One region of the Streptomyces sp. NPDC055815 genome, then DNA from elsewhere that is predicted to be linked to it. Evidence: riboswitches for the same ligand, from Rfam matches in the RefSeq annotation. Region 1 holds a riboswitch; the other holds the start of a gene.
What was found. Region 1 has a riboswitch for glycine ahead of gcvP (aminomethyl-transferring glycine dehydrogenase). Riboswitches for the same ligand answer to the same signal wherever they lie in the genome.
Positions count from the first base shown of each region.

Region 2: another riboswitch for glycine. It lies ahead of gcvT (glycine cleavage system aminomethyltransferase GcvT); the one in region 1 lies ahead of gcvP (aminomethyl-transferring glycine dehydrogenase).

Region 1 covers NZ_JBSHDU010000002.1:272,897-280,126, forward strand. Annotated here, with positions in the region: gene ACWGN5_RS03070 (hypothetical protein) at 103-693, shown strand; gene ACWGN5_RS03075 (DUF5999 family protein) at 1,025-1,231, shown strand; gene gcvP (aminomethyl-transferring glycine dehydrogenase) at 1,314-4,199, opposite strand; glycine riboswitch at 4,379-4,478, opposite strand; gene ACWGN5_RS03085 (PRC-barrel domain-containing protein) at 4,592-4,966, shown strand; gene ACWGN5_RS03090 (DNA polymerase IV) at 5,063-6,421, opposite strand; gene ACWGN5_RS03095 (MerR family transcriptional regulator) at 6,515-7,132, opposite strand.
Region 2 covers NZ_JBSHDU010000140.1:2,138-9,367, reverse strand. Annotated here, with positions in the region: gene ACWGN5_RS41005 (ABC transporter substrate-binding protein) at 1-371, opposite strand, end outside; gene ACWGN5_RS41000 (ABC transporter permease) at 481-1,509, opposite strand; gene ACWGN5_RS40995 (enhanced serine sensitivity protein SseB C-terminal domain-containing protein) at 1,872-2,663, opposite strand; gene ACWGN5_RS40990 (enhanced serine sensitivity protein SseB) at 2,777-3,517, opposite strand; gene ACWGN5_RS40985 (AAA family ATPase) at 3,713-4,369, opposite strand; glycine riboswitch at 4,531-4,630, shown strand; glycine riboswitch at 4,631-4,756, shown strand; gene gcvT (glycine cleavage system aminomethyltransferase GcvT) at 4,818-5,942, shown strand; gene gcvH (glycine cleavage system protein GcvH) at 6,020-6,397, shown strand; gene ACWGN5_RS40970 (serine hydroxymethyltransferase) at 6,430-7,230, shown strand, end outside.

The DNA.
Region 1 (7,230 bases):
CGCCCGGCCATGGCCTCATGGCCCTTCTCTGGCCCCGCCGCCGACAGCGCCGTCGTACCTGCCCACGCATCACCGTGTCTCCTGAGTGAGAGGCGACCCACCATGCTCCGACCCTCCCCGGCCCCTGCGCCGGCTCTCCGCAGTGTCCTCGCGGCCCTCGGCTCACCGACCGCCGTCAACGAGCGGCGAACTCCCGCGCTGCGGGCCGCACAAGGACCGCTGAGCCCCGAGAACCCGCTGCCCGTGCACGTCCTCGGCGTCACCGGAGCACCGGGGCTCGCACCCGGCACCCGGCTCGCCGGCTGGCGGTTCCTGATCCGCAGCGGAGACCGGGCGATCGCCGCCGCGGACACCATGCTCACCCCGGACGGCTGGGCCTTCTCGCACTTCTTCGAAGGCCCGTACGTCTCCGCCACGGAACGGGCCCTGCTCCAGGCCGAGGCCCTGCCGGTCACGTACGCACCACGACTGCTGTCCGTACCGGAGCTCTACATGCTGACGCTCTGGCTGCAGGCCGGACCGGAGGACGACGGCACCACCGTCGCCCCGGCCGCGGCCGATCTGATGGTGCCCCTGGCCCCCGCACCCCCGGGGATCGCGGCGCACCGCCCGTACCAGGTCGCCGATCTCCTGCCCGTGCTCAGTACACGACTCGCGCCGCCGCCCCTCCTGGGCTCGCCGGCGCCCGCCTGATCGAACCCACGCGACGCCGCCCCGTGACCCGGCCGGGTCACGGGGCGCACTCCTGTCCGAACCGTGCGCCCGAACGCGCCTCCCGAACGCCCCTCCCGTACGGACTAGCCCGCTGGGACCACCCCGAACCACCCGAAGAGACGGTGCAGTTGACCTGAACCGCCCCTGCGGGTGATGCGTCTTCCCAGGAGAGGACGAGCTGCCGCGAAATACCTGCGGAAGACCGTCCGTGGGGCAACACTGGGGACCGGAACCGAACCGACCGACGGGGGCGGCCATGAGCGCACAGAGCCGCAGGACATCCACCACGACGCAGCGAAAGAACCCACCCATGTGCCAGCATCAGCCTGCCTGTCCCACCGCCGACTCCGCCGACCGTGAGGCGGCCCGACTGATGGCACACCACCCGGAACAGGGCTGGAGCCTGCTGTGCAACGGTGTCCTGCTCTTCGAGGACACCGGCGAACTGCTGCCGGACGGGCAGATCATCGCCCCGCACCGGCCGCTGACCGCGGGACAGGTGACGACCGCCGCCTGAAGCCGCGCGGCAGGACACCGTACGAGGGAAACGCCGAGGGCCGGCCCGGAGGAGATCCTCCGAACCGGCCCTCGGCGCATGCTCAGTTGTCGTACTCGTCCAGCGGCGGGCAGGAGCAGACCAGGTTCCGGTCGCCGAAGGCACCGTCGATGCGGCGCACCGGCGGCCAGTACTTGTCGGCCGCCGAGACACCGGCCGGGAAGACGGCCTCGTCGCGGGTGTACGGGTGGTTCCACTCGCCGCCCAGCGCGGCCGCGGTGTGCGGGGCGTTGTGCAGCGGGTTGTCGTCGGCGGGCCACTCGCCCGAGGCGACCTTCTCGATCTCGGCGCGGATCGCGATCATCGTGTCGCAGAAGCGGTCGAGCTCGGTCAGGTCCTCGGACTCGGTCGGCTCGATCATGAGCGTGCCGGCCACCGGGAAGGACATCGTCGGCGCGTGGAAGCCGTAGTCGATGAGGCGCTTCGCGATGTCGTCGACGCTGACGCCGGTGGCCTTGGCCAGCGGACGGATGTCCACGATGCACTCGTGCGCGACCAGCCCGTTCGGACCGGTGTAGAGCACCGGGAAGTGCGGCTCCAGGCGCTTGGCGATGTAGTTCGCCGCGAGGACGGCGACCTGGGTGGCGCGCTTGAGGCCCTCGCCGCCCATGAGGCGCACGTACGACCAGGAGATCGGCAGGATGCCGGCGGAGCCCCACGGGGCGGCCGAGATCGGGCCGACACCGGTCTCCGGGCCCGCGGTGGGCTGGAGCGGGTGGTTCGGCAGGTAGGGGGCGAGGTGGGCGCGGACGCCGACCGGGCCGACGCCGGGGCCGCCGCCGCCGTGCGGGATGCAGAAGGTCTTGTGCAGGTTCAGGTGCGAGACGTCGCCGCCGAAGTGACCCGGCTTGGCGAGACCGACCAGCGCGTTGAGGTTGGCACCGTCGACGTACACCTGACCGCCGGCCTCGTGGACCTCGGCGCAGATGTCGGCGACGTGCTCCTCGAAGACGCCGTGCGTGGACGGGTAGGTGATCATCAGCACGGACAGCTCGTCGCGGTACTGGGCGATCTTGGCGCGCAGGTCCTCGACGTCGACCTCGCCGTCGTCGGCGGTCTTGACGACGACGACCTTCATGCCGGCCATCACCGCGGAGGCGGCGTTGGTGCCGTGCGCGGAGGACGGGATGAGGCAGACGGTGCGCTGCTCGTCGCCGTTGGCGCGGTGGTAGGCACGCACGGCCAGGAGGCCGGCGAGCTCGCCCTGCGAGCCGGCGTTGGGCTGGATCGACACCTTGTCGTAGCCGGTGACCTCGGCGAGGCGCTCTTCCAGCTCGGTGATGAGCGTGACGTATCCGGCGGCCTGGTCGACCGGCGCGAAGGGGTGCATCTGGCCGAACTCGGGCCAGGTCACCGGCTCCATCTCGGTGGTCGCGTTCAGCTTCATGGTGCAGGAGCCGAGCGGGATCATGCCGCGGTCGAGCGCGTAGTCGCGGTCCGCGAGCTTGCGCAGGTAGCGCAGCATCGAGGTCTCGGAGCGGTGCGCGTGGAAGACCGGGTGGGTCAGGTACGCGTCGGAGCGCAGCAGACCGGCGGGCAGCGTGTCCTCGGTGACCGCGTCGAGGGCCTCGACATCGGCCGTGACGCCGAAGGCGGCCCAGACGGCGGCGAGCTGCTCGCGCCCGGTGGTCTCGTCGCAGGAGATCGAGACGAGGTCGGCGTCGACGCGGTAGAGGTTCACGCCGGCCTCGCGGGCGGCGGCGACGACCTCGTCGGCCTTGCCGGCCACGCGGACGGTGAGGGTGTCGAAGTACGAGCCGTGCACGACCTCGACGCCACCGGCGGTGAGACCGGCCGCGAGGATGGCGGCGTACCGGTGCGTGCGCTCGGCGATCTGCTTCAGGCCGTCCGGACCGTGGTAGACGGCGTACATGCCGGCCATGACGGCGAGCAGCACCTGAGCGGTACAGATGTTGCTGGTGGCCTTCTCGCGGCGGATGTGCTGCTCGCGGGTCTGCAGGGCCAGGCGGTAGGCGCGGTTGCCGTCGGCGTCGACGGAGACGCCCACGAGGCGGCCGGGCAGGGAGCGGGCGTGCTTGTCCTGGACGGCCATGTAGCCGGCGTGCGGGCCGCCGAAGCCCATGGGGACGCCGAAGCGCTGGGTGGTGCCGACGGCGATGTCGGCGCCGAGCTCGCCCGGGGAGGTGAGCAGGGTGAGCGCGAGCAGGTCGGCGGCGACGGTGACGATCGCGCCGAGCTCGTGGGCGGCGTCGATCAGCGGCTTGATGTCGCGGACGGCGCCGGAGGCACCCGGGTACTGGATGAGCACGCCGAAGACACCGCGCTCGGCGACCTCGGCGGGGATGCCCCCGCTCAGGTCGGCGACGACGACCTCGACACCGGTCGGCTCGGCGCGGGTCTCGATGACGGCGATGGTCTGCGGCAGCGCGTCGGCGTCGACGAGGAAGACGCCGTTCTTGACCTTGCCGACCCGGCGGGAGAGGGCCATGGCCTCGGCGGCGGCGGTGCCCTCGTCGAGGAGGGAGGCGCCGGAGGTGGGCAGACCGGTGAGGTCGGCGACCATGGTCTGGAAGTTGAGCAGGGCCTCCAGGCGGCCCTGGGAGATCTCGGGCTGGTACGGCGTGTAAGCGGTGTACCAGGCCGGGTTCTCCATGACGTTCCGGAGAATCACGGGCGGAGTGAAGGTCCCGTGGTAGCCGAGACCGATCATCGGGGCGAGGACCTGGTTGCGGTCGGCGAGCGTGCGCAGCTCGGCGAGGACCTCGGCCTCGGTGCGCGCGGCCGGCAGGCCCAGCGCCTCGGCGTTCTTGATGACGTCCGGCACCGCGGCGGCCGTGAGCTCGTCGAGCGAGCCGTAACCGACCTGGGCGAGCATCTTGGCCCGAGCCTCGGCGTCGGGCCCGATGTGCCGCTGCTCGAACGGGATGCCCTGTTCGAGCTCGGAGAGCGGAGTGCGGTTGGCGGTCATGTACGGAGGCCTCCTGGTCGTCACGACCTGCGAGGGGCACCACGGCGCGGGTACCCGGACGGCCTCCCCCTCTGTCATCTCAACCTGAGAGTTTCACCGGCACGCCTCGCGGCCCGCCGGCTTTCACCGTCGGTGAGAGCGGAATGCCGTCGGACATCCGCTCTGCTTTCCAGAGTGACCTCGTCCGCGCGGTACAGGGGCCTGAGAGATTCCGGGGAGGATTTGCTCCTTCGGCGCCCACCGGAAGGTTTCTCCGGGGGACTCTCCCGCACAGGGTCGACAGCCACAACCAGCCTACCAGCGAGGTTGCGGCTTCCATCGCTCAAGTGGCCGACATCCCAGATGTGCACTTTCGTAGGGGTGTAGAGCAGTTGCGACCAGTTGGAGGGACCGTGCAGACCGATATCGATCCGCGCAGCCTGATCGGCCGCAAGGCGTTCGACCGGAACGGGCACAAGATCGGAACCGTGGACGAGGTGTACCTGGACGACGCGACCGGCGTCCCGGAGTGGGCCGCGGTCCGCACGGGCCTGTTCAGCAGGGACGCCTTCGTCCCCCTGGAGCCGAGCGCGCTGCTCGACGACGGCCTCCACATCCCGTACGAGAGGGCCCTGATCAAGGACGCCCCGGACTTCGGGGTGGGCCGCCACCTCTCGCCGGAGCAGGAACTCCAGCTCTACCGCCACTACAGCCTGGCCCTCCCGCCCCCGCCCCCGGACACCCCGGACAAGGACTTCGGCCGCCTGGCGGGCCAGGACGGCACCTGAGGGCCCAGCCGTCGGCCGAGGCGGCGCGGGTTGCCACCGCACGAGGCGGTGCGGTGGCAACCCGGGCCCGGCCGCGGGGCGCGGCGGCCCGCGCCCTCACGCCGCCGCGTCCCCCCGCACCAGCGGCAACGGCTCCGAAGGTTCCAGCTCCGGATCGTCCACGGAGAACGTCCGCACCCGCCCGGGCCCGGACCACGGCTCCTCGAACCGCACCGTGACCCGCCCGACCCCGCTCCCCTGGACCCACCCGGCCCCGTACACGGCGTGCCGCACGTCGTGCCCGGGCGCCCACACCCGCTCGGCGCTCTCCGCCTCGGCGGACGGCATCGCCTCCACCTCCGCGGCCGCCTCGGGCCCTACCTCCTCCGCCGGCCGCTCGGAGGCCCCGGCCTGAGCGAACAGATCCTCCTGCGTGTAGTCCGCGAGCCCGCTCACGCCGACCCCCAGCAAGCGCACGCCCCCCGTCGTGTCCACCGCCTCCAGGAGCCGCCCCACGGCCTCCCGTACGACGCCCGGGTCGTCCGTCGGCCCTCGCAGCGTCTCGGACCGGGTGAGCGTCGAGAAGTCGTAGCGCCGCACCTTCAGGACGATGGTCCGCCCTGAGTGCCCGGAGGCCCGCAGCCGCCCCACGCACCGCTCCGCGAGCCGTTCGACCTCGATCCGGATCCGTACGCGGTCGTGGATGTCCACGTCGAAGGTGTCCTCGACCGACACCGACTTGGCGTCCCGCTCGGCCACCACGGCCCGATCGTCGTACCCCCGGGCCATCCGGTACAGGGACGCCCCGTGCGCCCGTCCCAGGAGCCGTACGAGCTCGTCCTCGCCCGCTTCCGCGAGGTCGGACACGGTCGTCATCCCGGCGCGCCGCAGGTGCTCCCCGGTGGCCGGCCCGACCCCGGGCAGGATCCGTACCGATCGCGGCCCGAGCAGCTCCCGCTCGGTGCCGGGCTCGATCAGCACGAGCCCGTCCGGCTTGGCCTCCTCGGAGGCGATCTTCGCGATCATCTTGGACCCGGCGAGCCCCACGGACCCGGTGAGCCCGGTCGTGGCGAGGATGTCGGCCCGCAGCCGCTCCCCCACGGCCCGCGCGCTCGCGCTGTCGTCGGCGACACCGCCGGCTTCGAGATCGACGAAGGCCTCGTCGAGGCTGAGGGGCTCGACGAGCGGGGAGAGCCGCCCGAGCAGCTCCATGACCTGCTCGCTGATGGAGCGGTAGAAGGCGAAGCGCGGCACGAGATACGCGGCGTTCGGCGCGAGCCGCCGCGCCTGCCCCATCGGCATGGCCGAGTGCACCCCGAAGCGTCGGGCCTCGTAGGAGGCGGTGGCGACCACGCCCCGGGGCCCGAGGCCGCCGACGACCACGGGCTTTCCGCGCAGGCTGGGCTTCGACGCCTGCTCGGCGGCGGCGAAGAAGGCATCCATGTCGAGATGCAGGATGGTGGGCGCGGCTCTCACACGTCCGATGCTGCCCTACGCCACTGACAACGCCCCTGAGGCCCACCAGGCCCCGCCGCCGGAACGGGAACCGAACCGCGACGGGACCCGCCCTCAGACCGCCTTGTCGCGCCGCCGCCGCGCCAGCTCGTCGCCCGGGTTGTGCCCGACCAGCGTCTCGCCGGTGTCGACCCGCTCCCCGTGGAGCTGCGAGAGCGCGCCCTCGACATCGCGCCAGACGACCCCGACGGCGATGCCGAAGACGCCCTGCCCGCCCTGGAGGAGGTCGACGACCTCGTCGGGCGAGGAGCACTCGTAGACGGTGGCCCCGTCGCTCATGAGCGTCATCCGCTCCAGGTCCCGGAAGCCCCGGGCGCGCAGGTGCTGCACCGCGGCCCGGATGTTCTGGAGGGCCACCCCGGTGTCGAGGAAACGCTTGACGATCTTCAGCACGACGACGTCGCGGAAGCTGTACAGCCGCTGCGTCCCCGACCCGTACGCGGGCCGCACGCTCGGCTCCACCAGTCCGGTGCGTGCCCAGTAGTCCAGCTGGCGATAGGTGATCCCGGCGGCCGCGCAGGCCGTCGGTCCGCGGTAGCCGATCGCCTCGTCGGCGACGCCGGCACCGGTGTCCGTCCCGAGGTCGTCCACACTGCCGTGAAGCGGATACGGACCGCTCTCCCCGGACACGCGTCCGAGCGAGCTCCCTGCCGTACCGTCCGCGCTGCTCATCACGCCGACCCTCCGTCCTTGACCTGCCCACACGAAGGTAGGCAGTCACTCGGGGTGCGTCAACGATCGCCACACTCGGCACGCCGAGTGATAATCAC
Region 2 (7,230 bases), on a different contig from region 1:
TAGGTGAGGCCGTCGGCCGAGACCTTGCCGGAGTCGGTGGCGAGGTCCGGGACCAGCTCGGTGGAGGCGGCGCCCGGCTCGGACTTGAAGGAGACGAGCTGACGCGTGTAGTAGCGCTGGAAGTCCCACACGAAGCCGTAGTAGCCGCGCTGCGGGTCCCACGAGTCGGCCTCCTGCGAGCCGATGAACTTCAGCTCGCCGCCCTTCTTGTTGGAGGCGTTGGCGACCTTGTTCACTCCGGCGTTGAAGCCGGGCGCGCCGGCCTTGCCGCCACCGTCGCCGCTGCCGCCGCCACAGGCGGTGGTGACGACCATCGTGGCCGCGGCAAGCAGCGCGCCCGCGGCGATTCTGCGCTGAGAGCTCTTCAGCATGGGTCCAGCAACCTCCGGGATAGTGGCGGCCGTTACGGCGGTCCGCCGATTGGGGTGGGCCTCCTGTCGCCAGCGGCAGGGGCGGGTCTTGCGTGTCGTCGGCGAACGGTCAGCGGGAGCCCTTCGGGTCGAGCGCGTCGCGCACGCCGTCGCCGAAGAGGTTGAACGCCAGAACGGTGATGAAGATCGCGAGGCCGGGGATCACCATGAACAGGGGGTCCGACTCGTAGGTGGTGATGGCCGTCGACAGCATCTGGCCCCAGGAAGCGGTGGGAGGCTTCACACCCGCGCCGAGGAAGCTGAGCGCCGCTTCGGTGAGGATGTTGGTGGGGATCATGAGGGTCGCGTAGACCATGATCGGGGCGATCAGGTTGGGCAGCAGCTCGCGCCGCAGGATGTAGAACCGGCCGGCGCCCAGGCTCTGGGCGGCCTCGACGTACTCGCGGTTGCGCAGCGACAGGGTCTGGCCCCGGACGATGCGGCCGACGTACGGCCAGCCGAAGAAGCCGATCACCAGGACGAGGGCGGCGATGCGCACCCCCGATCCGTCCAGGCCCATGAACTGGTTCGGAAGGACCGAGACCAGGGCGATCGTGAAGAGCAGCTGCGGGAAGGCGAGCATGACGTCCATGACCCGGCTGAGGGCCGCGTCGATCCAGCCGCCGAAGTAGCCCGCGATGATGCCGAGGACGGTGCCGAGGAAGACCGCGAAGACCGCCGCCAGGAAGGCGACGAGCAGCGAGATCCGGGCGCCGTAGACGATCCGGCTGAAGACGTCGCGGCCGTTGACGGGCTCGACGCCGAAGAGGAAGTCGGAGCTGACTCCGCCCCATGACCCGATCGGCGTGCCGAACAGCGGGTCGATCTGGTCCTCGTGGAACTCGTCCGGCGGGTGGCCGAGGAGGTCCACGATGACCGGCGCGAAGATCGCGACGAGGATCAGGAAGATGACGACGAAGGCGCCCGCGAGGGCCAGCTTGTCGCGCTTGAGGCGGGTCCAGGCGATCTTCCAGGGCGAGCGGCCCTCGATCGCCTTGCCGGAGGCGCCGGAGTTGTCCGGAGTGCCGGGAGCGTCGGGCGCGCCGTCGACGGTGGCGGTCGCCTCGCCCGCACTCGTCTCGTGCAGTGGTGCCGTCATCGTGGTGAGGACCCCTCTCGGCCGCCGGTAGCCGGCCCTTGCCCGCCGCGGGTAGCGGCTCGGTGGAACAACCTGCTGGACATCGGCTCGAAAGGAGCCGAACGCCCTGTGTTCCGGGGAGTCTTCAATGCGCTTGTGATCACCCGCCAGACCTGAAGGTGAATGTTTGCTCAAACGTGATGCGGTGCTGCGACTTCCGTTATCCGGACGTCGTGATCACGTGAGCGGACCAACCGGGGCCCTCTTGTGCGCAATCGGACATGCCACTCAACTGGTGGCGTGACCTATGGAATTGGGGTGAACGAAGGCCTCCGGAGGGGACTCGGGAGGCCATTTCCGACATGTGGGGCGCGCGTGGCGTCTCAGTATCCGGACGGCGCCGGTGGCGGGTATCCGTACCCCGGTACGGGAGCGGAGCCGCGTCCGGCGTGCGCCTCGCGGTCGTAGAAGGGGCGCGCGTTCGCCCGCAGCCAGAGCGCCACCGGGTCGTACGCGTCGGAGAGGGCGACCGTCGAGACGGGCAGGCCGTCGGGGACGGAGCCGATCGACTGGCGCATCATCGAGCGGACCGTGTCGACGGTCGCCGGGGAGGTGTCGTACAGGTCGAGACCGATGGCGAGGTACGGGGAGCCGAGCGCCGGCTGCACCCAGCCGCGGCGCAGCGCGCGGACGGCCGGGGTGCGGTGCGCGTTCTGCGTGAGCAGGGCGTAGAACTGCGGGATCTCCAGGGCGGGCTCGGTGACCCGCAGCGGACCGGCGGGCATCCGGTCGAGACCGGTGGCGATCCGGCGCAGGTCGGCCCAGGGGATGCCGACGCCGCCGCCGGGGGCGTGCGGATTGAGCCAGACGCCCCAGCGGTCGGGGTAGAGGGCGCGGGCGATCTCGCGGCCGGTGACGAGCTCGTGGGCGCGGTTCCAGCCGGAGGCGGCGAGCTCCTGCGCGGAGGTCACGCAGGGCGCGTAGCCGAAGCCGTCGACCTCCATGTTCCCGTACTGGGCGTCGGGCGAGCCGGGTGAGCCCTGCCAGAGCAGCATCCGGAGCTCGCCGTCGGCGAGGGCGTGCAGCAACTGCTCGTACGCGTCGTAGCGTCCGGGTGCCACCTGGCGCAGCATGTGCTCGACCGTCCCGGTCGAAGCGGTGCCTGACGCGCTCACCCTGGGTCCCGCCCCTCTTCCGTCCACCATGTGGGTCCGTCCAGCGATCGAGTCGGTGCAGCGATGCGAGTCGGTGCAGCGATCGAGTCAGTTCAGCTTAAACAGGGGGCCGCTCACACGGCGGCGCGCTGGTAGAAGGGGCGAACCCGCTCCAGCATCCAGTCGCCGACCGGGTCCTGCGCCATGTCGAGCAGGATGAGGTTGACCGGCCAGGCGACCTCGACCCGGCCGAGGGCGCGGCCGAGGGCGTCCAGGGGGGCGTTCCGGTCGACGCCGTCCCAGCCGCCCAGCTGGACGCCGATGAAGAGGGCCGGTTCGGTGCCCTCGACGCTGGCGAGGGCGCGGCGGGCGGTGACGACGACTCCGGTGGCCTCGAACTCGGCGGAGGCCGCGGCGAGGAAGTCGACCGGGTCGTCCTGCCAGTCGGGCTCGAAGAGCCGGACGCGGCCGCCGCTGGCGGGGCCGTCGAGCGGGGTGCGGCCGATGCGGCAGAGCTCGGCGACGGCGGGCGGGGGCAGCGGGACGCCGACGGTGCCGCCGGGGTTCACGGCGATGCCGAGCTGCGGGGGCAGGCCGCGGGCGAAGTCACGGGCGGGGGCGACGGTGAAGGACATGTGGTCGCCGACGACGGCGAGGAACTGCTGCTCGGAGCTGAAGACGGGCACGTAGGCCGCGCCCTCGATCTCCATGGTCGCGAGGTCGAGTCCGGGGCTGTCGGGGCCGCCGCCGTTGGGCAGGGGCACCCAGATCGGGCTGCGGCCGAGCACCTCGACCAGCCGGCCGCCCGCCTCGGGGTTGCCGAGTGAGGCGGCAAGGACCTCTTCGAGCTCGTTGCCCGGCCACGTCACGTCCACGGTCGCGTCTTCCCCTTCTCGCACGGCCTGCCGCACCGGCCGCCCGGCAGCACCCTAACGCCGCCCCGGCACCGCCGTGGCCAAAAGGGAAGGGTACGGGCGTCCCGGGACGGCCCGGGACACCGGACGGCCCGGGACGCCGGACGGCCCGGGACACCGGACGGCCCGGGACACCGGACGGCCCCGGGGTCGTCCCTAGGCGGTCTCCCGGAAGCCGATCCTGCGGAGGGAGTCGGCGGCGTCCCGGTCGAGGAGGGTCACCGAGGCGCAGCCGTGCGGGAGGCTGCCGGACTCGGCGGCCCGCAGGAGCCGGCCGACGGCCCGCCGGTGCCGCGCGAAGGCGTACGTGGAGACGCCCCGGCCACGGGCCTCCTGGCCGGCCCGCGCGGTGTCCGGGGTGACGTCGAGGAGGACCAGGTGCAGGGCGCGGCCGCGCCGTCTCGCCTCGCGGGCGAGCCAGCCCCGCACCCATGACTGGGTGCCGCAGTCGTGGACGATCAGGCTCGCGCCGGAGCGCAGGGCGCGGCGCAGTCCGGCGTAGTGCGCGATCCGGACCAGGGGGCGGTAGACGGCGTACGGGAGGAGGCGGGGCATCCGGGCCTCCCAGCGCTCGCGGGCGTCCTGGGAGTCGACGCCGCTGCCCTCGGCGGCGCGCTTCATCAGGGTGGACTTGCCGCTGCCGGGCAGCCCGGAGACGACGACGAGGTCGCCGGCGGCATAGGTGAGGGCGCGGGGGCCTCGGCCGCCGCGCTCGCGCAGGTCCCGCAGGAGCCGGCCGCGGCTCCGGGCGCGGGCCCGCTGGGACGGTATGCCGGTGCTCGTCGCGTATGCGCCGGTGTGCTGGATCCTCATCGCTCTCCCCCTGTCGGGTCTCAGGAGACCTGTGGGAGACCCTTGCCCACGAAGTGTAAAGAATCGGTAATGCGACACAAGCGATTTGCCCCGCCGACACCGCATGCAATGATGTGCCCGCCAGGCGCGCACAGTCGCCGCACAATCGCATACCGGCCGCTCGAATCCGCGCGGGAGAGTTCCGGACCGCCGAGCGCGTCCGGGCGCCGAAGGAGCAAGACCCTCCCTTGAATCTCTCAGGCCCCGTACCGCGTGGATGAGGCAGATCTGAAAAGCGGGACACCTGTCGTGTCCCCACCCAAGGTGCAAGCCGACCTCCCGGCACCGATCCGTCGGTGACGAGATGCTCTCGGTGAACCTCTCAGGTTCCATGACAGATGGGGAGGACGTCCTCGCCCGTCATGTGTTTTCGTCACCGATCACGCCCTTGGGACCCGGGAGCCACCCCATGAGCACTGCCCCCCGTCTGACCGCCCTCGATGCCCTGCATCGTTCGCTGGGCGCGACCATGACCGACTTCGCCGGCTGGGACATGCCGCTCCGGTACGGCAGCGAGCGCGAGGAGCACAACGCCGTCCGCAACCAGGCCGGCCTCTTCGACCTCTCCCACATGGGCGAGATCACCGTCACGGGCCCGCAGGCCGTGGACCTCCTGGACTACGCCCTCGTCGGCAACATCTCCACGGTGGGCAACGGCCGCGCCCGCTACACGATGATCTGCCAGGAGGACGGCGGCATCGTCGACGACCTGATCGTCTACCGCCTCGGCGAGACCGAGTACATGGTCGTCGCCAACGCCTCCAACGCCCAGGTCGTCCTGGACGCCCTCGTCGCCCGCGCCGAGGGCTTCGACGCCGAGGTCCGCGACGACCGCGACGCGTACGCCCTGATCGCGGTCCAGGGCCCGGAGTCCCCCGGCATCCTGAAGTCGATCACCGACGCCGACCTGGACGGCCTCAAGTACTACGCCGGCCTGCCCGGCACCGTCGCGGGCGTCCCGGCGCTGATCGCCCGCACCGGCTACACCGGCGAGGACGGCTTCGAGCTGTTCCTGAAGCCCGAGCACGCCGAGGGCGTGTGGAAGGCGCTGACCGAGGCGGGCGAGGGCGTCGGCCTGATCCCCTGCGGCCTGTCCTGCCGCGACACGCTCCGCCTGGAGGCGGGCATGCCGCTGTACGGCCACGAGCTGACCACCGCCCTCACCCCCTTCGACGCCGGTCTCGGCCGGGTCGTGAAGTTCGAGAAGACCACCAACGAGGGCCGCTTCGTCGGCCGCGAGGCCCTGGAGGAGGCCGCCCAGCGCGCCGAGACCGCCCCGCCGCGCAAGCTCGTCGGTCTGATCGCCGAGGGCCGCCGCGTCCCGCGCGCCGGCTTCCAGGTCGTCAAGGACGGCCAGGTCATCGGCGAGGTCACCTCCGGCGCCCCCTCCCCGACCCTCGGAAAGCCGATCGCGATGGCGTACGTGGACGCGGCGCACGCCGAGCCCGGCACCCAGGGTGTAGGTGTGGACATCCGCGGCACCCACGAGCCCTACGAGGTCGTGGCGCTGCCGTTCTACAAGCGCCAGAAGTGACGCAGTCGTCTCACTCCTCGTCTCACCTCGCAAGACCCACGTTCATCAGTACTCCCCCGATCCAGGAGAATCAGGTCATGAGCAACCCCCAGCAGCTGCAGTACACCAAGGAGCACGAGTGGCTGTCGGCCGCCGAGGACGGCGTCGCGACGGTCGGCATCACGGAGTTCGCGGCCAACGCGCTCGGTGACGTCGTCTACGCCGACCTCCCGGCCGTCGGCTCGACCGTCACCGCGGGCGAGACCTGTGGCGAGCTGGAGTCGACGAAGTCGGTCAGCGACCTCTACTCCCCCGTCACGGGCGAGGTCGTCGAGGCCAACCAGGACGTGGTGGACGACCCGTCCCTGGTGAACACGGCTCCGTTCGAGGGTGGCTGGCTGTTCAAGGTGCGCGTCGCGGAGACGCCGGACGATCTGCTCTCCGCCGACGAGTACACCGAGTTCGCCGGGAACTGAGACCGGGCCCGAGACCCCCTAGGGATCGATTCATGTCGCTTCTGAACACTCCCCTCCACGAGCTGGACCCCGACGTCGCCGCCGCCGTCGACGCCGAGCTCCGCCGTCAGCAGTCCACCCTCGAGATGATCGCCTCGGAGAACTTCGCTCCGGTCGCGGTCATGGAGGCCCAGGGCTCCGTCCTCACCAACAAGTACGCCGAGGGCTACCCGGGCCGCCGCTACTACGGCGGCTGCGAGCACGTCGACGTGGCCGAGCAGATCGCGATCGACCGGATCAAGGACCTGTTCGGCGCCGAGTACGCCAACGTGCAGCCGCACTCCGGCGCCTCCGCGAACCAGGCCGCGCTGTTCGCGATCGCCCAGCCCGGCGACACGATCCTGGGTCTGGACCTGGCCCACGGCGGCCACCTCACCCACGGCATGCGCCTGAACTTCTCCGGCAAGCAGTTCAACGTGGTCGCGTACCACGTGGACGAGGCCGGTCTGGTCGACATGGCCGAGGTCGAGCGCCTCGCCAAGGAGCACCGCCCGAAGGTGATCATCGCGGGCTGGTCCGCCTACCCGCGCCAGCTGGACTTCGCCGAGTTCCGCCGGATCGCCGACGAGGTCGAGGCCTACCTGTGGGTCGACATGGCCCACTTCGCGGGCCTGGTCGCCGCCGGTCTGCACCCGAACCCGGTCGAGTACGCGGACGTGGTGACCTCCACCACGCACAAGACGCTCGGCGGCCCCCGCGGCGGCATCATCCTGGCGAAGAAGGAGTTCGCGAAGAAGCTGAACTCCTCGGTCTTCCCCGGTTTCCAGGGCGGCCCGCTGGAGCACGTGATCGCG